DNA from 4 places in the Massilia sp. TWR1-2-2 genome. Region 1 is predicted to be linked to each of the others. Evidence: predicted binding sites of a transcription regulator. Region 1 holds the regulator's gene; each other region holds the start of a gene.
What was found. Region 1 encodes LexA, which represses DNA repair genes until DNA is damaged. Its sites were predicted from a motif close to ACTGTATNNNNATACAGT; they were not measured.

Region 1 (7,383 bases):
ATCACCGCCGACAAGCTGGTGTACCAGGACGTCGACGCGCTCAAGCGCTCGATCTGCGACGTCAACCCGGCGCTGCAGAACTTCGAGGCCTCCTGTTTCGACGGCATCTACGTCACCGGCGACGTTACCCAGGACTACCTCGATCGCCTCGAGTTCGCGCGCCACAATCCGAAGAAGGAGCCGGCCGAGGACGCCGCCCGCACGCAGCTCAACCTGACCTTGGCAACGGCGGAATAGGGCGGCATCGTGAGCGACAAGAAACAGTTCGGCTTCACCACCACCATCTTGCACAACGACCGGCAAAAGCCGATCGAGCATGGTTCGCTGCACAAGCCGGTGCATACCTCGGTCGCGTTCGGCTACACCGATGCGCGCCAGCTGGCGTCTGTGTTCCAGGGCAAGGAGCCGGGTTTCCGCTACGGCCGCCAGGGCAACCCGACGGTCGCGGCGCTGGAAGACAAGCTTACCCGCATGGAAGACGGCGTGGCGACCTTGTGCTTTGCCACCGGCATGGGCGCGATCGGCGCGGTGTTCCAGGGTCTGCTGCGCGCCGGCGACCATGTGGTTTCGTCCGCCTTCTTGTTCGGTAACACCAACAGCCTGTGGCAGACGGTTGCCGGGCAGGGCGTCGACGTCGCGTTTGTCGACGCCACCGATGTTGCCAATGTTGCCGCGGCGTTGACGCCGGCAACGCGCATTGTGTTCGTCGAAACGATCGCCAATCCGCGCACCCAGGTCGCCGACCTGGTGCGCATTGGCCAGCTGTGCCGCGAGCGCGGCATCCTGTTCGTTGTCGACAACACGATGACGACGCCTTACCTGTTCCGGCCGAAGTCGGTCGGCGCCGGCCTGGTCGTCAACGCGCTGACCAAGTCGATCGGCGGCCACGGCATTGCGCTCGGCGGCAGCCTGACCGACACTGGCGCTTACGACTGGACAAACTATCCGCACATCGCCGCCAACTACAAGCGCAATCCGCCGGCGCAGTGGGGCATGGCGCAACTTCGCGCCAAGGGCTTGCGCGACTTCGGCGCATCGCTCGGACCGGAAGCGGCGCACCACATCGCGGTGGGCGCCGAAACGCTGGCGCTGCGCATGGAACGCAGCTGCGCCAATGCGCTGGCGCTGGCACGCATGCTCGAGGCTGATCCGCGCGTGGCGGCCGTGCATTATCCGGGGCTGGCGTCGCATCCCCAGCATGCGATTACGAGCGAACTGTTCCGCTCTGCCGGCTCGCTGTTCAGCTTCGAGCTGAACGATGGCATCGACTGCTTCGACTACCTGAACCGCCTGCGGATCGGGATCCCCGCGAGCAACCTGGGTGACACGCGCACCCTGGTCATTCCGGTGGCCCACACGATCTTTTACGAAATGGGCGCCGAGCGCCGCGCCAGCATGGGCATCGCCGAGTCGCTGATCCGCGTGTCGGTCGGCATCGAGGACACGGCCGACCTGCTGGCCGACTTCCAGGGTGCGCTGGAGCCTGTTTAATTCTTGCTGCGATAAAAATGAAAAAAAATCGTCTTCTGGCTCGCTCTTGCTTTCTTCACTGTTGCCCATGCCGATGAACTGGCCGATGCCAACGCCTTGTTCGAGAAGATGGCATTCCCACAAGCATTGCAGCTTTACACCAAGCTGGCCAACGCCGGCAACGCCGAGGCGCAATTGCATCTCGGCGAAATGTACTGGTACGGCGAAGCCGGAGCGATCGACCTGGTGAAGGCCGATGCGTGGTTCAAGAAGTCGTCGGCGAAGGGCAACAAGACTGCCGCAGCCTCGCTGGAAGTGATGAAGAAGCGCGAACTGCGCCGCGCAGATATTGATTACTGGGTGTCGAAGTACGATGGCGCCGACCTCAAGGCGGGCAAGTTCCGGTGCCCCGCGCCGCGCATACCGGCAATATCGAAGGCGAACGACGAGATCAACAGCGTTGCGGCGGCGATGACCACCTGGCAGGATTGCAACAATGGCTTTGTGGCAAACCTGAATGCCAGCGCGCCGCTGACGACGCGCATTCCGGAAGATATTTCAAAGCTGCTCAACAAGCAGGAACTCGAGGCCGCCACGGCCTACCTCGGCGAAGTCCATACGCGCATGGGCGCCGATGCCAGCATCAGCGCCAAGCTGGTGCTGGCCGATTATGACGCCTGGCGCGCCGCCACCGATAAGTTTGTCAAAGAGCACAACGAACTGGTCAAGAGCATGCCCGCTGTCACACCCAAGCGCAAGTACGACAACTAGGCGCTGGCTAGTTAACCCGGCTCAGTGCCAGGAGCGCATCAGCCCGACGGCGAGGCCTTCAAGCGTGAAATCGTCCACCGCCGGATCGACCTTGATGACCTTGAAGTCCGGATTTTCCGGGAACAGCTCGATCAGCGATCCGGTTTTCTTGTAGCGCTTGACGGTGACGTCGTCGCCAATCCGCGCGACCACGATCTGCCCATTCTTGGCGGTGTCGACTTTTTTCACAGCCAGCAGGTCGCCATCCATGATGCCGGCGTCGCGCATCGACAGGCCGCGCACCTTCAGCAGGTAATCCGGCTTCGACGCGAACATGGCAGGGTCGACGCTGTAGGTCGCCTCGACATGTTCCAGCGCCAGGATCGGCGAACCGGCGGCGACGCGTCCAACCAGCGGCAGCGCCATCATCAAGGTCGGCGGCGGCATCGGGCTCGCCTCGACGGCCGGACCGATCAGGCGGATGCCGCGCGACGTGCCGGGTGAAATCTCGATGGCGCCCTTGCGCGCCAGTGCCTGCAAATGCTCCTCGGCGGCGTTGGCCGACTTGAAACCCAGTTCGGCGGCGATTTCGGCGCGCGTCGGCGGAAAGCCGGTGTTTTCGATTGCTTCCCGGATCAGGTTCAGGATCTCTTCTTGCCGTGCGGTGAGCTTGATCATTGGCGTTGCCCGAGGGCTGGTTATATAAACAGACTGTATTTTTGTACAGTATTTCGCTCAATGCAAGTGAAAGTTCACAAAAACGGGGTCAGACCCGGTTTTTGGTCGATTTCACGCATCAAAAGGCGGCTGCGTGACGCTGGACTGCGGTTTCTTTGGGTGCTAATGTGGAATTGGAAGGAGGCAGCCATGTTGGAACTCGAGTCGAAGAAGAAGGCGTGCGCGGAATATGATCAGGATCTTGTGCTCTGGTATGGGCGCCAGATTGAGCTGTTGCGGAAAGGGCATTTACACTTGCTCGACGTCGAAAATCTGATCGAGGAACTGCGAGCGGCCATGAGCAAGGAACGCAGGGAGTTAGCGAGTCGCCTCAAAGTCTTGCTCATGCACCTGTTGAAGTGTCAGTTCCAGCACCATCGGATTGGTGGAAGCTGGTTGGCAACTTTAACTGAGCAGCGCGATGCAATCGAGGCGCTGCTCAAGGATAGCCCGAGCCTGCGTCCCTCCGTGATGCAGGATGTGGCAGAGGCTTTTCCGGTCGCGGTTCGTCGGGCGGCGCACGAAACAGGGTTGTCCGTATCAGCTTTCCCCACGGTCAATCCGTATTCGCAGAATCAGTTGTTCGACTTCGACTTCGTCCCCTGAAGATCGGAAAGCCACGTTCCGCCTCCGCGGGCGGCGGTGATGCTTGCCTGCCCGCCCCATTCCGCGCTATAATTGCCGGCTTTCCCTTCCCACACTCGTCTTGACGCCGAGGTGGGCTTTTGTTTTAAACGTCCCTAAGGAGTTATGCATGCGTCATTATGAAATCGTTTTTATCGTCCACCCGGACCAAAGCGAGCAAGTCCCGGCGATGATCGAACGTTACAAAGCCAGCGTCACTGCACGCGGCGGTAACATTCATCGCGTCGAAGACTGGGGCCGTCGTCAGATGGCTTACTCGATCCAGAAGCTGCCTAAAGCGCACTACATCTGCATCAACATCGAATGCGACAACGAGACCCTCGTGGAACTCGAAACCGCGTTCAAATTCAATGATGCCGTGCTGCGTCACCTCACCGTTAAGATGAAGAAGGCTGAAATCACGCCGTCGCCGATGATGAAGTCGGTACAACGTGAAGACGCAGCCAAGAGCCACCGCTCGGAAGCGCCAGCTCCTGCAGCCGCTCCAGCAGCACCAGCCCCAGCAGCTGCCTAATTTTTGGCAAGAGACCCTCAGCTGGCGAAGTGAATCACACCAGTGAATCAACTTCAGTTTGTAGCCCATATTTCGGAGCGCGACGTTTTGCGTTATACCCCGGCCGGCGTGCCGATCGTGTCCGCCACCCTGACGCATAGTTCGCAGCAGGTGGAAGCAGGGGTAAGCAGGTTGACCGAGTTTGACATCACCGCGTTCGCCGCGGGCGAGATTTCAGGCAGGTTCTCCCGGGCCGAGTTAGGCGCAGCACACCAGTTCACCGGTTTTCTGGCCAAAAAGAGTCGCAGTAGCAAAGCGTTGGTGTTTCACATCATTGATTTTAGTGCCGCCGCCTAAGCGGAGCACATTTTTAGATACAGGAGCCTCAAATGGCATTCGGTAAAAAGTTCGACAAGAACAAGCTCAAGCTCAAAGAAAAACGCAAACAACAGAACCCACTGTTCAAGCGCAAGAAATTCTGCCGCTTCACCGCAGCAAACGTCGAGCAGGTCGACTACAAAGACGTCGACACCCTGAAAGACTTCGTCCAGGAAAACGGCAAGATCATGCCAGCACGCCTGACCGGTACCAAGGCGCACTACCAGCGCCAGGTTGACACCGCCATCAAGCGCGCCCGCTACCTCGCGCTGCTGCCTTACACCGACCTGCACCACGCTTAAGCGTTGCAGAGAACCTGGAGAAAAATATGCAAGTTATTCTGTTAGATAAAGTCGTCAACGTCGGCAACCTCGGCGACGTCGTCAAAGTCAAAGACGGTTACGCACGTAACTTCCTGATCCCGCAACGCATGGCTCGCCGCGCAACGACTTCGGCAATCGCCGAGTTCGAAGTCAAGCGCGCTGAGCTGGAAAAAGCTGCTGCAGCCAAGCTGGCCGCATCGCAAGCCCAAGGCGAGAAGCTGAGCGGCATGACCATCTCGATTGCGCAAAAAGCGGGCGTCGATGGCCGTCTGTTCGGTTCGGTGACCAACTTCGACATCGCTGAAGCGCTGACGAAGCAAGGTTTCGCTGTCGAGAAAGCACAAGTTCGCCTGCCGAACGGTCCGCTGAAGACGACTGGCGACCACGCTGTTGCAGTCGCACTGCACACCGACGTCGTCGTCGACATCACCATCGCTGTCGTCGGCGAAGCTGCTTAAATATCGCGCTTGTCGCGCAGGCCATGGGCCCGCGAGATGACGCCATAATGCCGGGTTATCCGGTCAAGAAGCCGGGTACATCCCGGCTTTTTTACGTCCGTACCAAAGCGATTTCTCGCCGATTATTGCGGCCTGTCCATCCGGAGCGGGTATAATTCGCGCCATGAACGCCCCTTCCGATCCGCAAGTCGACGCCATCCGCATTCCGCCGCATTCCATCGAAGCAGAGCAGTCCGTTATCGGCGGCCTGCTGCGCGATAATGCTGCGTGGGACCGTATCGCCGACTTCATGCACGCCGACGATTTTTACCGCTACGATCACCGCATCATCTTCGAGCAACTCGTCAAGCTGATCAATGCCGCGCGCCCGGCCGACGTCATCACAGTCTACGAGGCGCTCACCAACATGGGCAAGGCCGACGACGTCGGTGGCCTGCAGTACCTCAACGCGATGGCGCAGAACACGCCGTCGGCGGCCAACATCCGCCGCTACGCCGAGATCGTGCGCGACCGCGGCATCCTGCGCAAGCTGATCACCGTGGCCGACGAGATTTCAGGCAACGCGTTCAATCCGCAAGGCAAGGAAGTCAAGCAGATGCTCGACGAAGCGGAGTCGAAGATTTTTGCGATTGCCGAAGAAGGTTCGCGCGGCGCCCAGGGCTGGGTCGCGGTGCAGCCGCTGCTGACCCAGGTGGTCGAGCGCATCGACGAGCTCTACAGCCGCGACAACCAGAGCGAGATCACCGGCGTGCCGACCGGCTTCATCGACCTCGACCGCATGACCTCCGGCCTGCAGCCGGGCGACCTGGTGATCGTCGCCGGGCGTCCGTCGATGGGCAAGACGGCGTTCTCGATCAACATCGGCGAGAACGTCGCCATCGACTCCGGCCTGCCGGTGGCCGTGTTCTCGATGGAGATGGGGGGCACCCAGCTGGCGATGCGTATGCTCGGCTCGGTCGGCCAGCTCGACCAGCATCGCCTGCGCACCGGCAAGCTCAATGACGAAGACTGGCCGCGCCTGACGCACGCCATCCAGAAGATGAACGATGCCCAGCTCTACATCGACGAGACGCCGGCGCTCAACTCGATCGAGCTGCGCGCCCGCTCGCGCCGCCTGTCGCGCCAGTGCGGCAAGCTCGGCCTGATCATCGTCGACTACCTGCAGCTGATGACCGGCAACCAGCCCGGCGACAACCGGGCATCCGAGATTTCCGAAATCTCGCGCGGCCTGAAAGGTCTCGCCAAGGAACTGCACTGCCCGGTGATCGCACTGTCGCAGCTGAACCGCTCGCTCGAGCAGCGTCCGAACAAGCGGCCGATCATGTCCGACTTGCGCGAATCGGGCGCTATCGAGCAGGATGCCGACGTCATCATCTTCCTGTACCGCGACGAAGTGTACAACCCGGATTCGCCCGACAAGGGCACCGCCGAAATCATTATCGGCAAACAGCGTAACGGTCCGATCGGCGCGGTGCGCCTGACCTGGATCGGGCAATACACCAAGTTCGGCAATTACAGCGGCGGCCTGGCGCTCTACCAGGGCGACTAAAACCAAGAGGTGACGCTGCGACGTGCGGCGTGCCCGAGCAATCTCAGTACGACTAACGGAGAATACAATGTTTGGACGTTTGATGCCCACCGAGGGCAAATTTTTTGACTTGTTTAATCAGCACGCCGCGTTGTGCGTGAAGGGCGCCCACGAGATGGTCGGCCTCATGACCAACTTCGACGACCTGGAAAACCGCACGCACGCGATCGAAGGCATCGAGAAGCAGGCCGACAAGATCACCTACGCCACGGTGGACATGCTGCACAAGACGTTCATCACGCCGATCGACCGCGACGACATCCACAAGCTGATCACCCGCATGGATGACATTCTCGATTTGATGGAAGACGCGGCCCAGACTGTGTCGCTGTACGACCTGAAGGCGGTCACGCCGGAAGCGAAGCGCCTGGCCGAGCTGTGCCTGGCCTGCTGCCAGAAGGTGCAGCAAGCTGTTGGCCTGCTGCACAATATGGACAACTCGCACAAGATCGTCGCCATCTGCGAAGAGATCGACCGCCTCGAATCGGACGCCGACCACGTGATGCGCGCTGCCATGTCCAAGCTGTTCCGCGACGAGCCGGACGTGCGCAACCTGATCAA
Region 2 (7,383 bases), on a different contig from region 1:
GCCGGCGTGGCGGCGCAATTCGAGCCGCTGGCCGGCCAGGGCGCAGGCGCTTTCAAACACCTCGGGTCGCAGCTGTGTGGCGAGGAATTTGTCGCCGAGGCCCTGGTCGATCAGGATGCCTTGCGGGAAGGGCGCGTGCATCATGCGCATCAGTTCGCTCGCGTCGTAGTGGCTCCACGCTTCCGCGTCGGCGCCGAGATAGCCGCCGAACGCCTTTTCGCCCCACGGGCACAGCGTCGGCGCGGCGATCGGCGCGAAGGCCGAGACCGAGCGGAACAGGTCCGGGTTGCGCAGGGCCAGCACCAGCGCGCCGTGGCCGCCCATCGAGTGGCCGAAAATACCGACACGCTCGGCGTCGACCGGCAAGGTGCGCAGCACCAGCGCGTGCAGTTCGAGGATGTAGCTGTACATGCGGTAATGCCGGCGCCACGGTTCGGTGGTGGCGTCGACGTAGAAGCCGGCGCCGGCGCCGAAATCCCAGGCGTCGGTTTCGCCGGCCACGCCGGCGTCGCGCGGGCTGGTGTCGGGCGCGATCAGGATCATGCCTTCGCGCGCGGCGTAGCGCTGGGCGCCGCCCTTGGTGGGGAAGGTTTCCTCATTGCAGGTCAGGCCGGCCAGGTAAAACATGGCTGGCAGCAGCGCGCCTGGGGCGACGCGCGGCAGAAATACCGAGAAGCGCATCGGCAGGCCGATGGCGGTCGAATCGTGGCGATAAAAGCGTTGCACCCCGCCGAAGCAGGCGTGTTCGCTGATGAGTTCTGGCATACGGCATCCGGATCGTGGTCGAGTGCGAAGTATGCCCTGCCGGCGCGAACTTTGCCAACGCGCCGCTAAGCGCGCCCGGGCAACGCGAGCTGGCGGGCAACGGCGGCGTGGATGGCGTCGAAGTCGTCGCCGGTGTCTTGCAATTCGGCCGCCAGCAAGGTGTAGCGGGCGCGCATTTCCAGTTCAGTCGGCGTCTGCTGGCCCGGCAGGCGCGGCGCCATCGGCGCGAACGTGAAGATGTTGGCGGCGTAGTCGCGCGTGGCCAGGCCCCAGGTGCCGATCCGTACGCCCGCGTACAGCAACTTGCTGTCCATCAGTGGGCAGCCGCCGGCGGCACAGGCGAAATAAAACATCGTGTCGGCGTCGTCGCGCAGCACGCCGGGCGTCTGGACGGCGAAGTCATGGACGATGGCGGCGCGCCGGTATTTGCCGGTGTACGGGCTGCCGATGTAGCTCCAGAGGGTGCGTGGAATGCTGGCGCCGTTGGTAATGCCGTCCTTCGGCGCATCCCAGCGCCGCCCCTGCGGGTCGATATACCAGAACGCTTCGAGCAAGCGCATGTTGCCGTCGTCGACGTCGTCACATAACCATTCGGTCTTGGGATTGCCGGAAAAGCTGCCATACAGCATGGTGTCACCTCCCTCGCGCCAGTACAGCACGGCGATGAGGACGGCACGATGGGCTGGCGCAAAGGCCGGTGGCGTCAGACCAGTTGCAGCGCGCCAAGCACGGCGCCGACGGCGAGCAGCCACAGCAGGTGGATCTTCGTGCGCCAGATGACCAGGCCGCTGGCCACCGCCAGCAGCCACAGCGGCCAGTCGTGGCCGGCATCGCGGCCGGCGGCGCCAAGGATGAAGCTGGTCGACAGCAGCAGCGCGATGACCATCGGCGCCATGCCCTGCTTGAACGCACGCACGGCGCGCAGCTCGCGGTTGCGGTGGCCCCACTGCGCCGCCACATAGGTCAGCACCGTCGACGGAATCATGATGCCGAGCATGGTCACGGCCACGCCGAGCAGGGCGGCCGTCATGCTGCCGGCATTCATGCCGACGTGCCAGCCCATCAGCGCGACGAACAGCACGTTGGGCCCGGGCGCGGCCTGCGCCAGCGCGATCGATTCGTTGAACTGGGCCTGGGTCAGCCACTGGTGCTGCTCGACCAGGAAGCGGTGCATTTCCGGCGTGGTGGAGATGGCGCCGCCGACCGACATCAGCGACAGCATCAGGTAGTGGCCGAACAGGTTGGCCCAGTCGGCCCAGCCGAGCACCAGGTGCAGCGGCGCGTTCATGGCTGGAGCCTGCGATAGGTCAGCACGCAACTGACGCCGCCAAGTCCGAACAGCACGTAAATGAGCGGCACCTGCAGCAGCGCCACCAGCACGAAGCCGGTGATGGCGATGGCGGCGCACCATGCCAGCGGCATGGGATTGCGCGCCAGCGCGCCAGTGAGCTTGAGGCCGGCTGCGCCGATCAGCCCGGCCGAGACGGCCGCCATGCCGCGCAGCGCGCCGGCGACGTGCGAGTCGGAGGCGAACTGGGCGTGCAGCAAGGCCAGCAGCAGGATCAGCACCAGCGGCACCGCCAGCATGCCGGCCAGCGCCGCCATCGCGCCGGCCAGGCCGAAATAGCGTCCGCCGATCATCATCGACAGGTTGATGACATTGGGGCCGGGCATGACTTGGGCGACGGCCCAGTCTTCGATGAATTCGTCCGGCGTCAGCCAGCCCTTGCGCTCGACCAGTTCGCGCTGGACAACGGCGAGCACGCCGCCGAACCCTTGCAGTGCAAGCAACGTGAAGGAAACGAACAGGTCGGTCAGCGACTGTGGCGCGGGCCGCGGAGGCAAAGGCGCGGGGATCATGCGTCCATTATCGCGTGCGTGCGCGGTGCTGTCCATGCCGGCAGGAATCGATTTTACGGGGCCGGACGTGGCGTACGACGCGTGCATTCGGATGGTGTTAGTGTGCACCTCAGCGCCCGATGAGGCCGCTTCAATAATTGCAGCCTCGATGGGAATGTGACATTGACTTTACAATTTATTGTTGGATACTCTGTAGGCAATCCGCGCCCCCGTCGTTACATGTAAAGGAACCGCGATGACTCAAGTCCTCAATCCAATGGCAGGCGAACTGGCCTTGGATGAAACAGCTTATGAGCGGCGCGACGTACGTAGTCGCGATATCGTCGATCACGCCATTTCCGTCCAGCAAACGCGCAACACCATGTCAGCACTGGAATACATGAAGTCCCACGACGTTGCCGCAGAGGTCATCGAGCGCGTGTTGCTCGATCCGGATCGCCGCCGCGCCATCGCAGAGCATTAAGCTCGTCCACCGCCGCCGCGCCATGCCGCGCGCGACCGCCTTAATCGTGTAAGAATGATATCGAATTCTGTCCTGTTCAGAACGCCAGGCCAGTGGGGTTATACACAAAAAAGTCCCACAGGAATTGTCGAGATATTTTTTCGCACTTTCTTCATTGACTTTCTAAGTCGTTGATTTTAATCACAATATTTATTGCCTTCCGAACGGGCACTTTGTTGAAACCCGCATCGTTACAGGCTTGCGCGATGTCAAGGGGGGCTTATCCACAAAGTTATGCACAACTGCTGTGGATATCTGAAAAAGTGCTTTAGAAACGGCCACTTACGTGAATCGGCATGGATTGACGCGCGAGCGCGGCTGGCGCCGGCCTGCCTTTGTCGCCGCCATTTTCTAAAAATGCCCGAAATCTGCTTGCGCCAGACAACTGGACGGATGTACAGTCATATTCCTTTCCAGTTTGAATGCATGCCATGTCCGTCGTTGCTGTCCCCGTCGCTTCCGATGACCCGTACGCCAGCCTGAACCGCGAGCAGCGTGCCGCCGTCGAGCACGATATCGGCGCCCAGGATGGCGTATCGCGGCCGTTGCTGGTCATCGCCGGCGCCGGTTCCGGCAAGACCAACACGCTGGCGCACCGGGTTGCCCGGCTGATCCAGAGCGGCGCCGATCCGCAGCGCATCTTGCTGCTGACGTTCTCGCGGCGTGCCGCCAGCGAGATGACGCGCCGCGCCGGCAGCGTGCTGCACCGCGTGCTCGGCTTGCGCGGCAGCCAGGCGCCGACCAGCCTGCCGTGGGCCGGCACCTTCCACAGCATCGGCGCGCGCCTGCTGCGCGAGTACGCCGGCCGCATCGGGCTGGAAGAATCGTTCACCATCCATGACCGCGGCGATTCCGAAGACCTGATGGGAATGGTGCGGCACGACATCGGCCTGACCCAGACGCAGAAGCGGTTCCCGTTGAAGGGCACTTGCCTGTCGATTTATTCGCGCGTGGTCAACAGCCGCGACCCGCTGCCGCTGGTGTTGCAAAGCACTTTCCCTTGGTGCAACGAATGGGCGGAGGAACTGAAGACGCTGTTCGGCGCCTACGTCGACGCCAAGCAGGAACAGAACGTGCTCGACTACGACGACCTGCTGCTGTTCTGGTCCGAGATGGCGGCCGATCCGGAGCTCGGTCCCGAGCTGGGCGAGCTGTTCGACCACGTGCTGGTCGACGAGTACCAGGATACCAACCGGCTGCAGGCGGCCATCATCACCGGCATGAAGCCCGACGGGCGCGGCGTGATGGTGGTGGGCGACGATGCGCAGTCGATCTATTCGTTTCGCGGCGCCACGGTGCGCAACATCCTCGATTTTCCGAAACAGTTTTCGCAGCCGGCGCAGATGATCACGCTGGACCGCAACTACCGGTCGACGCAGCCGATCCTGGACGCATCGAACGCAGTCATCGATGCGGCGCTGGAGCGGCACGCCAAGAACCTGTGGACCGACAAGGTGTCGACCGCGCTGCCGCAACTGGTGCTGATTCCCGACGAGGCCGAGCAGGCGCGCTGGGTCTGCAACCGTATCCTTGAGCATCGCGAGGCCGGCATCGCGCTGACGGCGCAGGCGGTACTGTTTCGCGCCGCCAGCCATAGTGCCGCGCTCGAGCTCGAACTCATGCGGCGCAATATTCCGTTCGTTAAGTTTGGCGGGCTGAAGTTTCTGGAGGCGTCGCACATCAAGGACGTGCTGGCGGTGCTGCGCTTTGCGCAGAATCCGAGCGGGCGGCTGGCCGGCTTCCGTGTGGCACAACTGATTCCCGGCATCGGCCCGGCCAACGCCGCCAAGTTGCTGGACGCGGTCGGCGAAGCGGCCGAGCCGGTGCTGGCCGTGGAGCAGTTTGTGGCGCCGACAAAAAGCAGCGGCGACTGGCAGCAGTTTGTCGACCTGTTTCGCGCGCTGCGCACGCCAGGGCTGCGCTGGCCGGCCGACATCGAGCTGGTCAAGAACTGGTACATGCCGCATCTTGAGCGCATGCACGACGACGCGCAGGTGCGTGCGGCCGATGTCGAGCAACTCGCCGCGCTTGCAGGCGGCTACGGCACGCGCGAAAACTTCCTCGCCGAAATCACGCTCGATCCGCCGGAAGCGACCAGCGACCGCGCCGGGCCGCCTTTGCTCGACGAGGATTACGTGATTCTGTCGACCATTCATTCGTCGAAGGGGCAGGAGTGGAAATCGGTGCACGTGCTCAACGTCGTCGATGGCTGCATTCCGTCCGACATGAGCACTGGCAATGCCGATGATATCGAGGAGGAGCGACGCCTGTTGTATGTGGCGATGACGCGTGCCAAGGAGCACTTGCACCTTGTGGTGCCGAACCGCTTCTTCATCAAACAGCAGGCGCAGATGGGCGATCGTCACGTGTACGCCGCGCGCAGCCGCTTCATCAGTCCGGCGATGCTGAAGCATTTTGAGGAATGCGTGTGGATTACCGCCGACACGCAGAAAAGCCGCAAGCCGATGCCCGACAGCGTGCGGATGCTGGTGCGCGATCGCGCGCGCAAGGCGTGGAAGTAGGGCGGATCAGGCGGGCGGCAGGGGTGTGGCGACGGCAATGTAGTGCTGCGCGGCGCCGTCCGAATTTTTGATGGCGAGCACCGAGCAATGAAGGCGGCGCGGGCCGGCGGGCAGCGTGGTATTGATGTCGCCGGTCCAGGAACCGTCACGCGCCAGGGCGACACGGATATCGTTGGCAAGCGCTTCGGGAAATGGCTGGCGATGGACCGCGTGCAAGTCGCGGCCGCGCAGTTGTTCGCGGGCGAGGCCGGCGAAGTGGCAGAACAGCGGGTTGGCGTCGAGTATGCGGCCGTGGAGATCGAGCGTGAGCACCATCGCGTGGTGGTCGACCGCGGCCTGGACTTGGCGGGCGCGGTCGAGTTCGGCCAGCGCGTCATTGCGGGCCTGAGCTGCGGCGGCCAAGGTTGCGTAGGCGCGCAGCGAAGCGATGACGGTGGTGAACAGTTTGCGTGTCGTGAGATCAGTTTTGCTCCAGAAATCGCTGATGTCGTAATCGACGATAATGCTGTGCTCGAGTGCCTGGCCAGGCTGGCCGGTGCGCAAGACGATGCGAACGAGGTCGTTGTGCAAGGTTTCGCGTACCTGGCGCGCCAGGCGCAGGCCGGCGTCGGGCGTTTCCATCATGACGTCGAGCAGGATCAGGGCTACGTCGGGGGTATCGCGAAGCTTGGCCAGCCCTTCCTTGGCGGAGTAGGCGTGGAAAAAGCTGAGGCGGCGACCAAGAAAGTTGGTGGTGCTGAGTGCGAACTTGGTGACGACGTGCACATCGACATCATCGTCGACGATCAGGATGCGCCAAGGCGCCGGCTCTGCCGCGTTGGCGCCGGCCGACGACGCTTCCTCATCATTGAGGAACATGTCCGGCTCATCTTCATCGACATGATCGGTTGCTCGCATCTGCCAACACTAAGTCAGTGCGGGCGCTTTGTCAAAGCAATTCCCGGCGCATGAAATTGGCTGCAGAGCCGCAATTTTCGCCGACTTATCCCCTGTTGTAGGAATTTGTAGGAATATGCCGCATAGGAGCTTGATGGAAAAAACGATGACGAAGGCAAGTCATTGATTTTGTTCATTTTTAATTTTGCCTTTAGAACGGGCATTTTGTTGAAAACCGCGTGAATACGGGCCTTCCGGGGAGTCGGAAGTGCCTTATCCACAACGTTATCCACAGTTCGTGTGGATATCAGGAAAAGTTGAATTAAATCCGTGGGTTAGCGAAGAACGGACGTCGAGTTCACCTCCGGTTGCCATGACTTTATAGTGCTTCTCAGCACTTCATCGTGCTAAGAAGTAAATCTCGCACGCGGCGTCCGGTTCGTGGTTTACTTCGAGTACTCGTCGAGAAGCGCACGTATTTCCTGTTTGGAAAGCTGTCCGGATTTCAGGATAGCGGCGAGATCATCCTTGGTGATTGGGTTGCGAGCGAGGATGCGCTTGAGGTCTGCTTTGTCTATAGCGAACGCGGTAATTGGAACTATCGAAGTCGGATCGTCGAGTTCGCTTAGCGGAAGGGGGAACCTGTCCACATTGACGTAGATCTTGTACCTGGTGAAACCCTCGGGGAAATCCCGATCGTGATACAGGGTCGTGCCCGTAGGCAGGAGATGAAACGGACCATTTCTACTGTGGCTTCCCAGGAGCATTGGGACCTGAAGCTGGTGCACTTTGATCGCTGTTGGTCTTGCTTTCTCATGTGCGTAAGTTCCCGACCCCATCAGAGCAACCATGATTACG
Region 3 (7,383 bases), on a different contig from region 1:
GTCGTTATCATATCCCGCGCCGCCAGGCCAGCAATGGAAAAATAGTGTTGTTTGCGAATCTTTCATCTAGATAAAGTTCTTGCGCCTCACCGGTTGCCTGTCCGAAAATAGCGGCCATCTGAGTCTGGCAATGTAAAGACATCCCAAGGATGCGCGTCAGCGGGCAGGAGACAAGGCAAGGTCACTCATCGCACGTCATTTTCCAGGAAAACTCATGATCAAGATCTCCAAGATGCACCAGCGCGTTTTGCGCGCCCACGGCGCCATGCTGGCCCTGACGGCCATGCTGCCGCTCGGTTCCGCGTTGGCCCAGGCGGTTGCCGCGCCAGAGCTGCAAAGCGTTACCGTCACTGCCCAGCGCCGCAGCGAAAACATCAAGGAAGTCCCGGTCTCGGTCACCCAGATCAAGGGCGAGAAGCTCGACGTGCTGGTGTCCGGCGGCGAAGACATCCGCGTGCTGGCCGGCAAAGTGCCGAGCCTGAACGTGGAATCGTCGAACGGGCGCACCTTCCCGCGCTTCTACATCCGCGGCTACGGCAATACCGATTTCAATACCTTCGCCTCGCAGCCCGTTTCGCTGATCTACGACGACGTCGTGCAGGAAAACCCGATCCTGAAAGGTTTCCCGATTTTCGACCTGGCCGGCGTTGAAGTGCTGCGCGGCCCGCAGGGCACGCTGTTTGGCCGCAACACCCCGGCCGGCGTGGTCAAGTTCGAATCCGAAAAGCCGAACATGCGCAAGATCGAGGGCTACTACAACGGCACTGTCGCTTCGCACAACACCATCAATGTCGACGGCGCCATCAACGTGCCGCTGTCGGACCAGTGGGCGATGCGCTTTTCGACCTTGCGCCAGCACCGCGACAACTACGTCGACAACTACGCCGACCCGGCGTTCACCGTCAAGCGCGGCGAACTGGACGGCTACAACGAGCACGCCGAGCGCCTGCAGCTGCTGTACGCGCCGGACACGAGCTTGTCGGCGCTGTTTAACGTGCACCAGCGCACGACGACCGGCAGCTCGCGCCTGTTCCGTGCCAACCTGATCAAGAAGGGCACGAACGACTTCGCCGACGGCTTCGACGCCGACCGCGTCGTCACCAATGCGCAGAATTACCAGAACCTGAAGACCAGCGGCGCCAGCATGCGCCTGTCGTGGGACCTCGGCGCCGTCAAGCTGTACTCGATCAGCGGCTTCGAGCAGGTCAACCGGTATCTGAGCCGCGGCGACATCGACGGCGGCACGCCGGCCGGTCCCGGCTTCATCCCGTTCCAGGTCGAGACCGCGGGCGGCATCAGCGGCGTCAAGCAGTACACGCAGGAGTTCCGCGCCGAATCGAAGGTTGCCGGCCCGCTCAACTGGCAGGCTGGCCTGTACTACTTCAACGAAGACGCCAACGGTTACACCGACAACTTCAACAGCACCACCGGCGCGCAGACGTCGCACCTGGCCAGCCACCAGGACAACACCGCGTGGGCGGCGTTCGCTTCGCTCAACTACGCCGTCAGCGATGCCTTCACCGTGCGCGGCGGCGTGCGTTACACCAACGACAAGAAGGACTTCAACACCGTGTCGGCGGTCAACGTGGTGCAGATCGGGCCAGGTTCGGTCAGCACCAGCAAGAGCAAGGCCAACTGGGACCTGAGCGCGACCTACAAGGTCAACAAGGACGTCAACGTCTACGCGCGCGCCGCCACCGGTTTCCGCGCGCCGAGTATTGCCGCCGCTTCGGCGTCGGTGCCGATCACGGTGGCCGATGCCGAGACGATCGTGTCGGTCGAAGCCGGCGTCAAGGCCGACCTGTTCGAGCGCCGCGGCCGCGTCGCCTTCAGCATCTACGATTTCAACGTCAAGAACCAGCAGCTGACGGTCGTCGGCGGCAACTCGAACGTCAACCGCCTGATCAATGCGGCAAAGACCAAGGGCCGTGGCGCCGAGCTCGATTTTGAAGCCTACGTCACCAGCGACTTCAAGGTCACCGCCGGCGGCAGCTACAACTTCACCGAGATCAACGATGCGAGCCTGTCGGTCAACAAGTGCGGCAGCTGCACCGTCACCGATCCGCTGAATGCGGCCGGCCGCGTCGTCATCGACGGCAACCCGTTGCCGCAGGCGCCGCGCTGGACCGTCAACGCGACCGCGCGCTACCAGTGGCCGCTGGCCGATGGCCAGCTCTACGTGCTGACCGACTGGTCGTACCGCAGCAAGATCAACTTCTTCCTGTACGAAGCGGTTGAGTTCAGCGGCAAGCCGCTGACCGAAGGCGGCCTGCGCCTCGGTTACATCTGGAACAGTGGCAAGTACGAAGTGGCAGCGTTCGGCCGCAACATCACCGACACGCGCCGCATCACGGGCGCGATCGACTTCAACAACCTGACCGGCTTCATCAATGAGCCGCGCACGGTCGGCGTCCAGTTCAAGGGCAACTTCTAAGTCGCAACGTATCAGCAAAAAGGCCACGAGCGATCGTGGCCTTTTTTTATGCTGGTGTCAGGTCTGACATTCGGACATTTTGCTGGGGTCAGGTCTCTTAAGCAAACACCATAAGAGTGGAGCTTCCTAGAACCAGCAGTAACTAAGGTGTTTGCTTCGGGGCGATCTTCGGCGCCCGCCGCCGATTATTGCGCTGACCCCAGCTCTTAATGTCGATCTTGCATTGTTCAATATCAAATCGATCAGCGTGACATTTGGTGAAAATTCGTTTCCGCCGAACAAGCTACGAATCTTCGTCCCCAGTGTTGCGAAAACTCAAGCTCGTGTGAGATTTCCCAGATGAATTAACTTCTTTTTGTGTAATCTTAATCTCCCGTCGTTACAGGCGGCCCGGTGTGGACACCACCCGGGAAAAAAACGGCAGCCAGGCCATGCGCCCGGAATTGCCAATCAAACAATCGGAAAACAAGAGGAAATCACATGAAGCAGAATCAGACCACGAAGCCATCATTGGTGAGATTGTGTGCAGTTCTCGCGGTCGCCGGCGCCTTGCCGCTGACGGCGATGGCCGGTGTACCTGAGTTTCACGCTGCGGCCCAGGCCGTCCAGCCGATCATGCAGACCGACCGCCTGATCGTGAAGTACAAGGATGCCACCCCGGCCGGCAAGGGCGCAGCCAAGGTGCCGGCCATGGCGCCGGCGCGCAAGGCGCTGGTCGACCGCGCCGGCCAGCAGTTCGGCCTGTCGATGAAGATGCTGCACACCATCGCCACCGGCGCCCATATCGTTCAGCTGAGCAAGAAGATGTCGGCCGACGAAGTCGCCGCGCTCGCCGCCGAACTGGTCGCGCGCGACCCGTCGGTCGAGTACGCCGAGCCCGACCTGATCATGCAGAAAATGTTCACGCCGACCGATCCGCGCTACAACGAGCAGTGGCATTACTTCGAGACGAACGGCGGCCTTCGCCTGCCGGCGGCCTGGGACAAGGCGACCGGCACCGGCGTCAATGTGGCGGTGATCGATACCGGCTACCGTCCGCACGCCGACCTCAGCGGGCAAATCCTGCCGGGCTATGATTTCATCTCCAGCGCCACCATCGCCAACGACGGCAACGGCCGCGACAGCGATGCCAGCGATGCCGGCGACGCCATTGTCGCCGGCGAATGCGGCACCGGGCAGCCGGCCCAGGACCAGTCGTCGAGCTGGCACGGCACCCACGTCGCCGGCACCATCGCCGCGCGCACCAGCAACGGCCTCGGCGTCGCCGGCGTCGCCTTCAACGCCAAGATCGTGCCGGTGCGCGTGCTCGGCAAATGCGGCGGCTACACGTCCGATATTGCCGACGCGATCATCTGGTCGTCCGGCGGCGCCGTCACCGGCGTGCCGGCCAACGCCAACCCGGCGAAGGTGATCAACATGTCGCTCGGCGGCGGCGGCGCTTGCGGCGCCACCACGCAGAGCGCCATCGACAGCGCGCGCTCGCGCGGCACCGTCATCATCGTTGCCGCCGGCAACGAGAACACCAACGCCAGCAATTCGAATCCGGCCAACTGCGCCGGCGTCGTCACCGTCGCTGCGACCAACCGCTCCGGCGGACGCGCCTGGTATTCGAACTACGGCACGGTCGTCGACGTGGCGGCGCCAGGCGGCGACACCAGCGTGGCCGCCAACGGGATCTTGTCGACGCTCAACGCGGGCACGACCGCGCCGGGCGCCGACAACTACGCGTTCTACCAGGGCACGTCGATGGCCACGCCACACGTGGCCGGCGTTGCCGCGCTGATGTTGTCGAAGAACGCCAGCCTGACGCCTGACGAAATCGAGAGCAAGCTCAAGTCCACCGCGCGCGCCTTCCCGGCAACCTGCACCAGCTGCGGCACCGGCATTGTCGACGCCAACGCGGCGGTCGATGCGGCCAGCGCGACAGTGACGCCGGCGCCGGCGATGAACGAAGTCGAGGCGAACAACACCCTCGCCAGCAGCAACAGCGTCGCCACCAGCGGCACCGTTGTCAGCGGCAACATGGGCTCGAGTACCGACACCGACTTCTTCGTCGTCCAGCTGCCAGCCGGCAAAACGCTGACGTCGACCTTGACGATGGGCACCTCCACCGCCGACTACGATTTGTACGTCTACAACAGCAGCGGCACCCAGCTGGCCAAGAGCGAAAACGGCGCCGGCGTGGTGGACGCGGCATCGGTAAGCAACACCGGCACCACGACCAGCGCCCGTTACGTGCGCGTGGTGTACTACAGCGGCGGCACCGGCGCCACCAGCGGCAAATACACGCTGAAGATGGCCTGGTAAGCGAGCGCGCCTGAAGGGGTAAGCCTGAAGGGGTGACGCAAGCGTCGCCCCTTTTTTCGTCTGGCGTCGTGGTTCATCCTGCCCGCTGCTTGCAACAATGCACGTTTCCGGGAATACTGTATGCATTTACAGTATTTCGAACCAGCGTGAACGACTCGTCCCGAAAAATCATCCATTGCGATTGCGACTGCTTCTACGCGGCAGTGGAGATGCGCGACGACCCGACCTTGCGCGATGTGCCGCTGGCCGTCGGCGGCCGGCCCGATCAGCGCGGCGTGGTCGCCACCGCCAACTACGAGGCGCGCCGCTACGGCATCCACTCGGCGATGGCGACGGCGCAGGCGCTCAAGCTGTGTCCGGAGCTGGTGGTGCTGCCGCCGGCGATGGAAAAGTACCGCATCGCATCGCGTCAGATCCTGGCCATCTACGGCCACTACACCGACCTGGTCGAGCCGCTGTCGCTCGACGAAGCCTACCTCGACGTGTCGGACTCGCCGCACTGCAAGGGCAGCGCCACCCTGATCGCGCAGGAAATCCGCCAGCGCATCTTCGACACGGTCGGCATCACCGCCTCGGCCGGCGTGGCGCCCAACAAGTTCGTCGCCAAAATCGCCAGCGACTGGAACAAGCCGGACGGTATGTGGCTGGTGACGCCGGGCCAGGTCGACGCCTTCGTCGCCGCGCTGCCGGTCAAGAAACTGCACGGTGTCGGCAAGGTTACCGCAGCCAAGCTGCACAAGCTGGGCGCGCAGACTTGCGAGGACCTGCGCGGCTGGACCTTGCTCGAGCTGCAGCATCACTTCGGCAGCTTCGGCGCCCGCCTGCACGACCTGTGCCGCGGCATCGACAACCGGCCGGTCTCGAACGCGCGCGAGCGCAAGTCGGTCAGCTGCGAGGAGACCTACACGCCGGACGTGCCTGACCTGCCCGCCTGCCTGGCGCTGCTGCCCGAGCTGTACGACAACCTGCTTGGGCGCATCAAGCGCGCCGGCGCCGAGAAAAATGTCAACAAACTGTTCGTCAAACTGCGCTTCGCCAACTTCACCCAGACCACTGTCGAATGCGTGGGACGGGAACCGAACATGGCGCAGTTCGAGAAGTTGATGGAGACTGGCTTTGCGCGCGGCAGCCAGCCGGTGCGCCTGCTTGGCGCCGGCGTGCGCCTCGGCGAAGCCGAATCGATCGAGCAACTGAGCCTGTTCGGCAACGCCTCGCTGGATTAACCACAGGCGCAAATTTGGGCCGGGGCCGCTGGCCGCGGCGTGTAAAATGTCGTTCCTTCTGTAATGCTGAAACAAACGGATATCAACTATGTGGTTTAAGAATCTTCAGATTTATCGCCTGCCAGCACCGTGGAACTACACCCCTGAGCAACTGGAAACATCCCTCGCGCCACAAAGTTTTGTTCCCGCCACCAGCAACGAACTGCTGCGCCAGGGCTGGGATACGCCGCGCCCGAATGGCGGTCTGGTCCATGTCGTCAACAAGCAGATGCTGATCCTGCTTGGCACCGAAAAGAAACTGCTGCCAGGTTCCGTGATCAACCAGGTCGCGAAAGCCAAGGCCGCCGAGCTGGAAGAAGCGCAAGGCTTCGCACCGGGCAAGAAGGCGATGAAAGAACTGAAGGAGCGCGTGGCCGACGAATTGTTGCCGCGCGCGTTCAGCATCCGCAGCAACGTCTTTACCTGGATCGATCCGGTAAACGGCTGGCTGGTTGTCGATGCGGCGAGCCCGGCCAAGGCTGACGAAGTGATCAAGCTGCTGCTGAAGGCGGTCGACAAGTTGCCGCTAGAAAGCCTGCGCGTGCAGCGTTCGCCGGTCGCGGTGATGACTGCCTGGCTCGAGACCGACGAGGCGCCGGTCGGCTTCACGGTCGACCAGGACACCGAGCTGCGCGCCACGGGCGAAAGCAAGGCGGCGGTCCGTTACGTCAAGCACGCCCTGGAAGTGGACGACATCCGCCGCCACATCGCTGCCGGCAAGCAATGCACGCGCCTGGCGATGACGTGGAACGACAAGATTTCCTTTGTGCTGACCGAGTCGCTCGCCATCAAGGGCATCAAGCCGCTCGACGTCATCAAGGAAAGCGACACCTCGACACGCAACGACGAAGAGCGATTCGACAACGACATGATGCTGATGACGGGCGAGCTGTCGAAGATGATGGCCGACATCGTCGAAGCACTCGGCGGCGAAGCCAAAGCCTGACCCGCAGGGGTCTGACCCGCCTTTGCTCTTAAAGGGTCCGACCCCGAAGTCCCCGGCGCCAACAAAAAACGCGGTGAAAAAGCGGTGAAAAAGCGGGGTCAGACCTAGGTCTGACCCCGCTTTTCTTACAGCGGCTGAAACACGCCTGCGGCGCGGTTCTTTATCACGTTATCCCATGCGAAGACCTGGCCGTTCATCGCCACGTACACGCCGGCCGCCAAGGTCTGCGCAACGCCGGCCGCAAACCCCATATTGAACAACGCATCGGAATTGGCGATCTCGTAGGGAATCATCGCGCCGGTCAGCACGATCGTCTTGCCCAGCGCCGCCGCGCCCAGCACGGCGGCCGTCTCGCGCATCGTGTCGGTGCCGTGGATGATGACGATCGCGCTCTCGCTGGCCGCGCGGCACGAGGCCAGCACGCGCTCGCGATC
Region 4 (7,383 bases), on a different contig from region 1:
CACTGCAACATAAATTTAGCGCCCAATTTTGCGGCGATCATTGCAACCGCAACAAGCTTTCCGGCCACAGTGCCAAGCGCACGCCACCGCAGGCACCGCAGGGGTATGACGGGGACGCCGAGTCCCGCCTTTGCTGCTAAAGGGTCAGACCCCGGAGTAGCCGTCACTAGCTAGTCAGGCGTGAACGATGGGTTGAATAATGCTGACCAACTTGACGATTCCGCCAGACAGGTGGGCAACAATATGTAGCTCGCCGTCCAGGAAATGAAGGCGCAACACAAGGTATGAACCATCAAACGATGCTTCGAAGAACTCGGGAGTGGTTATCGCGGCGAAATCGTCCCAATGCATTGCTGCGTAGTGCGGCAGCACATCGGAAAATTCTTGGAATAACTGAGGAAAAAGTGATGCCAAATGGGCGAGCTGCAGCAAGAACTGCGCATCACTCAGGTCAAATTCGACCGTTGTGGGAAGTTCTATCAAGAACGATCCCGAATTTTTTTGAAAACTTGCTCGATCTCGAGCTTAGAGAACGCACGAGCAGGCACATGCTTTAGCCGCTTCGCCGATTGCTCCAAGGCAGATAAAGTCTCCTTGCTGAACCCAGCAGACGAGATCGGCGCGGGCACCTGGCCTTGAGCACGTACAACTGGCTTGATTCGCTTGAGGGCCATCGCAATCTCCAAGATATAACAGGTTTGCTCCGTAATCTTACTCGCAAAGCGGTAAAAACAAACAGATCGCGACAACCCAGGTGCATGGCGAAGGCTCAATCGGCATGATGACGCGAACGGAGCGCAAAAAGCGCGGCGCCTCCCACCGGTGAGGGGTATGCGTCCGCAGCACGGGGCTGCTACGCACACGACGGAAGGCGCCTTGCTTAATCGTTCAAGCGTTCAATCGTCATCCGGACACGTGCCGCGCATCGCCGCACGCACCGCGCGCTGCGAAAAGCCGCGCTGCATCAGAAACCGCATCTGCTTGCCGCGACCATCGGCGTCGGTAGCGACCTCGCCAAACTTGCGGCTCCACACGTCGCAGGCGCGCGCCACTTCGCTGTCGGCCAGCGACGTCTTGAGTTCCTGCAGCGCTTCGCCATTGATGCCGTGGCTTTGCAGCTCGGCCACGATGCGGCTGTTGCCGTAGCGCCCCTCGCGGCGGTGAATCAGCGACTCGGAGAAGCGCTCCTGCGACAGCCAGTTGTTCTTCTCCAGGAAGTCGAGCAGCGCGTCGACGTCGTCGCCCTCCTCCGCATACTTCGACAGCTTGCGCCCCAACTCGAGCCGGCTGTGCTCGCGCATCGACAGGAAGCGCAACGCACGGCCCTTCAGGCTCAGTTTCGGCCTGGGCACGGCCGGCCTTTACTCGGCCACGGCCTTCAGCTTGGCGACCGGCTTGACCGGCTCCTCGCCGACGACCGGCGGCAGCTCGCGCACGCCGAGAGCCGCGCGGACCTTGTTTTCGATCTCGCGCGCCAGCGCCGGACGCTCGACCAGGAAGGTACGGGCATTGTCCTTGCCCTGGCCGATACGTTCGCCGTTGTAGCTGTACCACGAACCGGATTTTTCGACGATCTTGTTGTCGGAACCGAGGTCGAGGATTTCGCCTTCGCGCGAGGTGCCGGAACCGTACAGGATGTCGAAGTGGGCTTCCTTGAACGGCGGCGCGATCTTGTTCTTGACGACCTTGACCTTCGTTTCGTTGCCGATCACTTCGTCGCCCGACTTGATCGAGCCGGTGCGGCGAATGTCCAGGCGGACCGACGCGTAAAATTTCAGCGCATTGCCGCCGGTGGTCGTTTCAGGGCTGCCGAACATGACGCCGATCTTCATGCGGATCTGGTTGATGAAGATGACGAGCGTGTTGGTGCGGTTGATCGAACCGGTCAGCTTGCGCAGCGCTTGCGACATCAGGCGCGCCTGCAGGCCCGGCAGCGAGTCGCCCATGTCGCCTTCGATCTCGGCGCGCGGCGTGAGCGCGGCCACCGAGTCGATGACGATCAGGTCGACGCTGCCCGAACGCACCAGCGCGTCGCAGATTTCCAGCGCCTGCTCACCCGTGTCCGGCTGCGAAATGAGCAGCTCGGACAGGTTGATGCCCAGCTTTTGCGCGTAGCCGACGTCGAGCGCGTGCTCGGCATCGATGAAGGCGCAGGTGCCGCCCAGCTTTTGCATTTGCGCGATGGTCTGCAACGTCAATGTCGTTTTACCCGACGATTCAGGACCGTAGATTTCGACTACGCGGCCGCGCGGCAGGCCGCCGACGCCGAGCGCGATGTCCAGGCCGAGCGAACCGGTCGAGACGACCTGCACTTCTTCGACCGGGGCGTTGCCGTCCATGCGCATGACCGAGCCCTTGCCGAACTGCTTTTCGATTTGCGCCAGCGCGGCGGCGAGCGCCTTGCCTTTTTCAGCTGCGTTTAAATTCGTTTTCTTGTCGTCCATAATTTTCTTTCAATCTGGGAAAAGGCCGGGTTCGGAGGGTCCAGCATGCAGCTCAGCCGATACTGTACAAGCATACAGTAGTCTTTGCAAGCGCTACGTGCGCCCCGTGCGAATAAGATTAAAAAGGGTCAATCGGCGCCAAACACTCGCCATGCGCCATTAAATGACACACAATGGCCGATTCGATATCACGGGTTTGTGCCATGCGTATTTTACTTGCCGAAGACGATAGCGTGCTGGCGGACGGCTTGACGCGCTCGCTGCGGCAGTCCGGCTACGCCATCGACTGCGTCAAGAACGGCCAGGAGGCCGACACCGCGCTGTCGACCCAGGAATTCGACCTGCTGATCCTCGACCTCGGCCTGCCGAAGATGTCGGGCCTGGAAGTGCTGCGCCGGCTGCGCGCGCGCTCGTCGCTGCTGCCGGTGCTGATCCTGACCGCCGCCGACTCGATCGAGCAGCGCGTCAATGGCCTCGACCTGGGCGCCGACGACTATATGGCCAAGCCGTTCGCGCTGTCCGAACTGGAGGCGCGGGTGCGCGCGCTGACCCGCCGCGGCGCCGGCGGCGGCCCCACCGTGATCCGCCACGGCCCGCTGGCGTACGACCAGGTCGGGCGCAGCGCCTACATCAACGACCAGATGCTCGAGCTGTCGGCGCGCGAACTGGGCCTGCTCGAGATCCTGCTGGCGCGCACCGGCCGGCTGGTGTCGAAGGAGCAGCTGGTCGACCACCTGTGCGAATGGGGCGAGGAGGTGTCGAACAACGCCATCGAGGTCTACGTGCACCGGCTGCGCAAGAAGCTCGAGGTGGGCGGCATCCGCATCGCCACCGTGCGCGGGCTGGGCTACTGCCTCGAGCGCGCCACCGGCGCCGCCGCCGCCACCGCGCCAGGCGCCGTCGAACCGGGCGCCGGACCGAAGTGAAACTACGCGGCACCGTCCAAGGCGCGCATGGCCAGCACGGCCCGGAGCTGCCGGCGCTGTACGAGCCGGCCAACCCGGAGCCGGACGAAAACATCCAGCACTCGCTGTTCGGCGAGATCCTCGACTGGATGCTGGCGCCGCTGCTGCTGCTGTGGCCGATGAGTATCGCCATCACCTACCTGGTGGCCAAGTCGATCGCCAACCAGCCGTTCGACCACGCGCTTGAAGACAGCGTCACCGTGCTGGCGCAACAGATCCGCGAAGTCGACGGCAAGACCGTGTCGCTGCTGCCGGGCAGTGCGCGCGACATCGTGCGCGCCGACGACATCGACAACGTGTATTTCCAGATCAGCGGGCCGGGCGCCGAATTCGTCGACGGCGACCGCGACCTGCCGCCGCCCGGCGACGACTCCAGCGCGCCCAACAGCGCCAGCGTGCGCTTTCGCAACGACATCATGCGCGGCGCCCAGGTGCGCGTGGCCTATTCGTACGTCAACCTGCGGCCGATGGCCTCGCGCGGCGAGGAACCGCGCGCCGCGCTGGTGCAGGTGGCCGAGACGCTCGACAAACGCGCCCAGCTGGCCAACGAAATCATCAAGGGCGTGATCCTGCCGCAGTTCATCATCCTGCCGATCGTGCTGGCGCTGGTGTGGTTCGCGCTGGCGCGCGGGCTCTCCCCGCTGGCCCAGCTGCAGGAGCGCATCCGCGCGCGCCGCCCGGACGACCTGTCGCCGATCGATTCGCGCCAGGTGCCGGAAGAAATTTCGCCGCTGGTCGGCTCGCTCAACGACATGCTGGCGCGACTGTCGCAGACGATCGACATGCAAAAGCGCTTCATCGCCGACGCCGCGCACCAGATGAAAACGCCGCTGGCAGGTATGCGCATGCAGTCCGAACTGGCGCTGCGCCAGCTCGACCCGGACGAGATCCACCGCTCGCTCGAGCAGCTCGCCAAGAGCTCCGAATCGGCGACCCGGCTGGTCAACCAGCTGCTGGCGCTGGCGCGCGCCGAGAACCAGCCGCAGGCCGGCGTTGCCTTCGAGGCGGTCGACCTGGCGGTGCTGGCGCGCGCCGCGGTGCAGGACTGGGTGCAGGCCTCGTTCGTCAGCCACATCGACCTCGGCTTCGAGCAGCCCGAGCACGCCGTCGACATCGTCGGCAACCCCGTCATGCTGCGCGAGCTGCTGTCGAACCTGATCGACAATGCCCTCAGCTACACGCCGGCCGGCGGCAGCGTCACCGTGCGGGTGCGGCGCCAGGCCGACCAGGCCATCGTCGAAGTCGAAGACACCGGCCCCGGCATCGCCCCGGCCGAACGAAGCCGCGTGTTCGAGCGCTTCTACCGCATCCTCGGCAACGGCGCGCCCGGCAGTGGCCTGGGGCTGGCGATCGTGCGCGAGATCGCCCACCAGCACGGCGCCGAAGTCGACGTCTTCAACAATCCGCGCGCCACCGTCAAGAAGTCGCCCGGCTGCCTGTTCCGACTCACATTCCCGCCTCCCGCCGCCGCCCATGACGATATCGACTGATTTGCCCGCGCCGCCCCTTGGCGACCCCGATGCCGGCGCCGCCGCCCAGCGCCAGCTGTCGCTGCTGGCCGCGCGCAGCCTGCACTGGCAGCGCACCCGCCGCCTCACCGCCGTGCTGCTGGCGCTGTGGCTCGTCACCACGTTCTGCACCGTGTTCTTCGCGCGCGAACTGGCCACCGTGTCGGTGTTCGGCTGGCCGCTGTCGTTCTACCTGGCCGCCCAAGGCGCCTCGCTGATCTACCTGGCCATCCTCGGCGCCTACGCGTTTGGCATGGGACGCTTCGACCAGCGCTTCAAGCGCCGCCTGGGCGAACCGGGCGACGCCGCGGGAGAGGCGCCTTGAACGGCGCGCGGCGCTTTCGCCGCCTGTCGCGCTACTACCTGTATTTCACTGCCTGCTTCGCCGTCTTCCTGATCGCGCTGACGATGCTGGAAAAGGAAGGCATGCCGCGCATCTGGATCGGCTACCTGTTCATGCTCGCCACGATCGTGCTGTACGCCGGCATCGGCGTATTTAGCCGCACCTCGAACGTCACCGAATACTACGTCGCCGGCCGGCGCGTGCCGGCGCTGTTCAACGGCATGGCCACCGCCGCCGACTGGATCTCGGCGGCCAGCTTCATCAGCCTGGCGGGCGGCCTGTACCTGCACGGCTTCGACGGCCTGGCCTACATCATGGGCTGGACCGGCGGCTACTGCCTGGTGGCGCTGCTGATCGCGCCGTACCTGCGCAAGTTCGCCCAGTACACCATCCCCGACTTCCTGGCGGCGCGCTACGGCGGCGGCGGCGGCGGCAATGCCGTGCGCCTGATGGCCGTCGGCGCCACCATCATCGTCTCGTTCACCTACGTGGTGGCGCAGATCTACGCGGTCGGGCTGATCGCCTCGCGCTTTACCGGCGTCGACTTCTCGGTCGGCATTTTCCTCGGGCTGGCGTCGATCCTGGTGTGCTCCTTCCTCGGCGGCATGCGCGCCATCACCTGGACCCAGGTGGCGCAGTACATCATCATCCTGGTGGCGTTCCTGATTCCCACCATGTGGCTGTCGGTCAAGCACGCCGACAACCCGCTGCCGCAGGTGGCCTACGGCGCGGTGCTGCCGAAGCTGGCCGCGCGCGAGGCGCAGCTCGCGTTCGACCCGAAGGAGCTCGAGGTGCGCGCCATCTTCCGCGAGCGCGCCGAGTTCTACGCCGCCCGCATCAAGGCGCTGCCGGCGTCGTGGGAACAAGGCAAGCTCGATGCCCAGCGCCGGCTCGACGCGGTGCGGCTGCGCAAAGGCTCGCTGATCGACATCCGCGCCACCGAACGCGAACTGATGGCGTATCCGAAAACGGCCGACGAGGCGGTGCGCCTGTGGGCCGAGATGCAGGCGGCCAACCAGGCGCGCGCGCAGGCGCCCGAGCCGCACATGACGCCGTTCCCAGGCGAGGATGCCGAACAGTCCGACAGCCGGCGCAACAACTTCCTGGCGCTGGTGTTCTGCCTGATGCTCGGCACCGCCGCGCTGCCGCACATCCTGATGCGCTCCTACACCACGCCGTCGGTGCGCGAGACGCGCGTGTCGGTGTTCTGGACGCTGTTTTTCATCCTGCTGGTGTACCTGACCATTCCGGCGCTGGCGGTGCTGGTCAAGTACGACATCTACAGCCACCTGGTGGGCAGCAATTTTTCCGACCTGCCGACCTGGATTTCATACTGGGCCAACGTCGACAAGCTCAATCCCCTGATCGCCATTGCCGACATCAACCGCGACGGCATCGTGCAGCTGGCCGAAATCGCCATCGACGGCGACGTGCTGGTGCTGGCCACGCCGGAAATCGGCGGCCTGCCGTATGTCATTTCCGGCCTGGTGGCCGCCGGCGGCCTGGCCGCCGCGCTGTCGACTGCCGACGGCCTGCTGCTGGCCATTTCCAACGCGCTGTCGCACGACGTCTACTACAAGGTGGTCGACCCGGCCGCCTCGACCCAGAAGCGGGTGACCATTTCCAAGCTGCTGCTGCTGGCGGTGGCCTTCATCGCCGCCTACGCCGCCTCGCAAAAGCCGGCCGACATCCTGTCGCTGGTCGGCGCGGCGTTCTCGCTGGCCGGCTCGGCGCTGTTCCCGGCGCTGGCGCTGGGCGTGTTCTGGAAGCGCGCCAACCGCGCCGGCGCGCTGGCCGGCATGGCGTCGGGCTTTGCCGTCTGCGTCTACTACATGCTGCACACCAACCCGATCCTCGGCGGCGCCGCGGCCGGCCAGTGGTTCCACATCGCGCCGATCTCGGCCGGCGTGTTTGGCGTGCCGGCCGGCATGGCGGTGCTGGTCGTCGTCAGCCTGCTCACGCGCGCGCCGGACCCGCTCAACACCAGTTTCATCGACCACATCCGGGCGCCGGAATAGCGTGTCGCCAGAAATGCTACACCACCTCGGACGACTTTTCCTGATCGTAATGTGCGCCTCCGGTTCCGCCCAAGCCGCGCCCGCCGCGCCGGTGCCGATTGAACA

Region 2: ACP7DD_RS01500 (ATP-dependent helicase) is a predicted target of LexA. The motif match lies at 3,512-3,529, and genes of this name have one in related genera.
Region 3: dinB (DNA polymerase IV) is a predicted target of LexA. The motif match lies at 4,857-4,874, and genes of this name have one in related genera.
Region 4: recA (recombinase RecA) is a predicted target of LexA. The motif match lies at 2,506-2,523, and genes of this name have one in related genera.

The regions. Positions count from the first base shown of each region.
Region 1 is NZ_JAFCWM010000019.1:43,634-51,016, reverse strand. Features, by position in the region: gene purF (amidophosphoribosyltransferase) at 1-237, shown strand, start outside; gene ACP7DD_RS18120 (cystathionine gamma-synthase family protein) at 247-1,491, shown strand; gene ACP7DD_RS18115 (tetratricopeptide repeat protein) at 1,600-2,241, shown strand; gene lexA (transcriptional repressor LexA) at 2,263-2,898, opposite strand; gene ACP7DD_RS18105 (DUF29 domain-containing protein) at 3,088-3,543, shown strand; gene rpsF (30S ribosomal protein S6) at 3,692-4,096, shown strand; gene priB (primosomal replication protein N) at 4,139-4,432, shown strand; gene rpsR (30S ribosomal protein S18) at 4,465-4,755, shown strand; gene rplI (50S ribosomal protein L9) at 4,782-5,234, shown strand; gene ACP7DD_RS18080 (replicative DNA helicase) at 5,398-6,783, shown strand; gene ACP7DD_RS18075 (DUF47 domain-containing protein) at 6,851-7,383, shown strand, end outside.
Region 2 is NZ_JAFCWM010000001.1:275,420-282,802, forward strand. Features, by position in the region: gene fghA (S-formylglutathione hydrolase) at 1-765, opposite strand, end outside; gene ACP7DD_RS01480 (DUF1353 domain-containing protein) at 831-1,394, opposite strand; gene ACP7DD_RS01485 (chromate transporter) at 1,469-2,053, opposite strand; gene ACP7DD_RS01490 (chromate transporter) at 2,050-2,625, opposite strand; gene ACP7DD_RS01495 (hypothetical protein) at 2,861-3,088, shown strand; gene ACP7DD_RS01500 (ATP-dependent helicase) at 3,559-5,649, shown strand; gene ACP7DD_RS01505 (PAS domain-containing protein) at 5,656-6,507, opposite strand; gene ACP7DD_RS01510 (hypothetical protein) at 6,972-7,383, opposite strand, start outside.
Region 3 is NZ_JAFCWM010000008.1:10,802-18,184, reverse strand. Features, by position in the region: gene ACP7DD_RS09335 (TonB-dependent receptor) at 215-2,434, shown strand; gene ACP7DD_RS09330 (S8 family peptidase) at 2,915-4,741, shown strand; gene dinB (DNA polymerase IV) at 4,888-5,964, shown strand; gene ACP7DD_RS09320 (recombination-associated protein RdgC) at 6,053-6,949, shown strand; gene ACP7DD_RS09315 (asparaginase domain-containing protein) at 7,075-7,383, opposite strand, start outside.
Region 4 is NZ_JAFCWM010000011.1:48,768-56,150, forward strand. Features, by position in the region: gene ACP7DD_RS12230 (hypothetical protein) at 175-483, opposite strand; gene ACP7DD_RS12235 (hypothetical protein) at 480-674, opposite strand; gene recX (recombination regulator RecX) at 897-1,352, opposite strand; gene recA (recombinase RecA) at 1,362-2,444, opposite strand; gene ACP7DD_RS12250 (response regulator) at 2,648-3,370, shown strand; gene ACP7DD_RS12255 (sensor histidine kinase N-terminal domain-containing protein) at 3,367-4,899, shown strand; gene ACP7DD_RS12260 (DUF4212 domain-containing protein) at 4,883-5,242, shown strand; gene ACP7DD_RS12265 (sodium:solute symporter family protein) at 5,239-7,278, shown strand; gene ACP7DD_RS12270 (hypothetical protein) at 7,280-7,383, shown strand, end outside.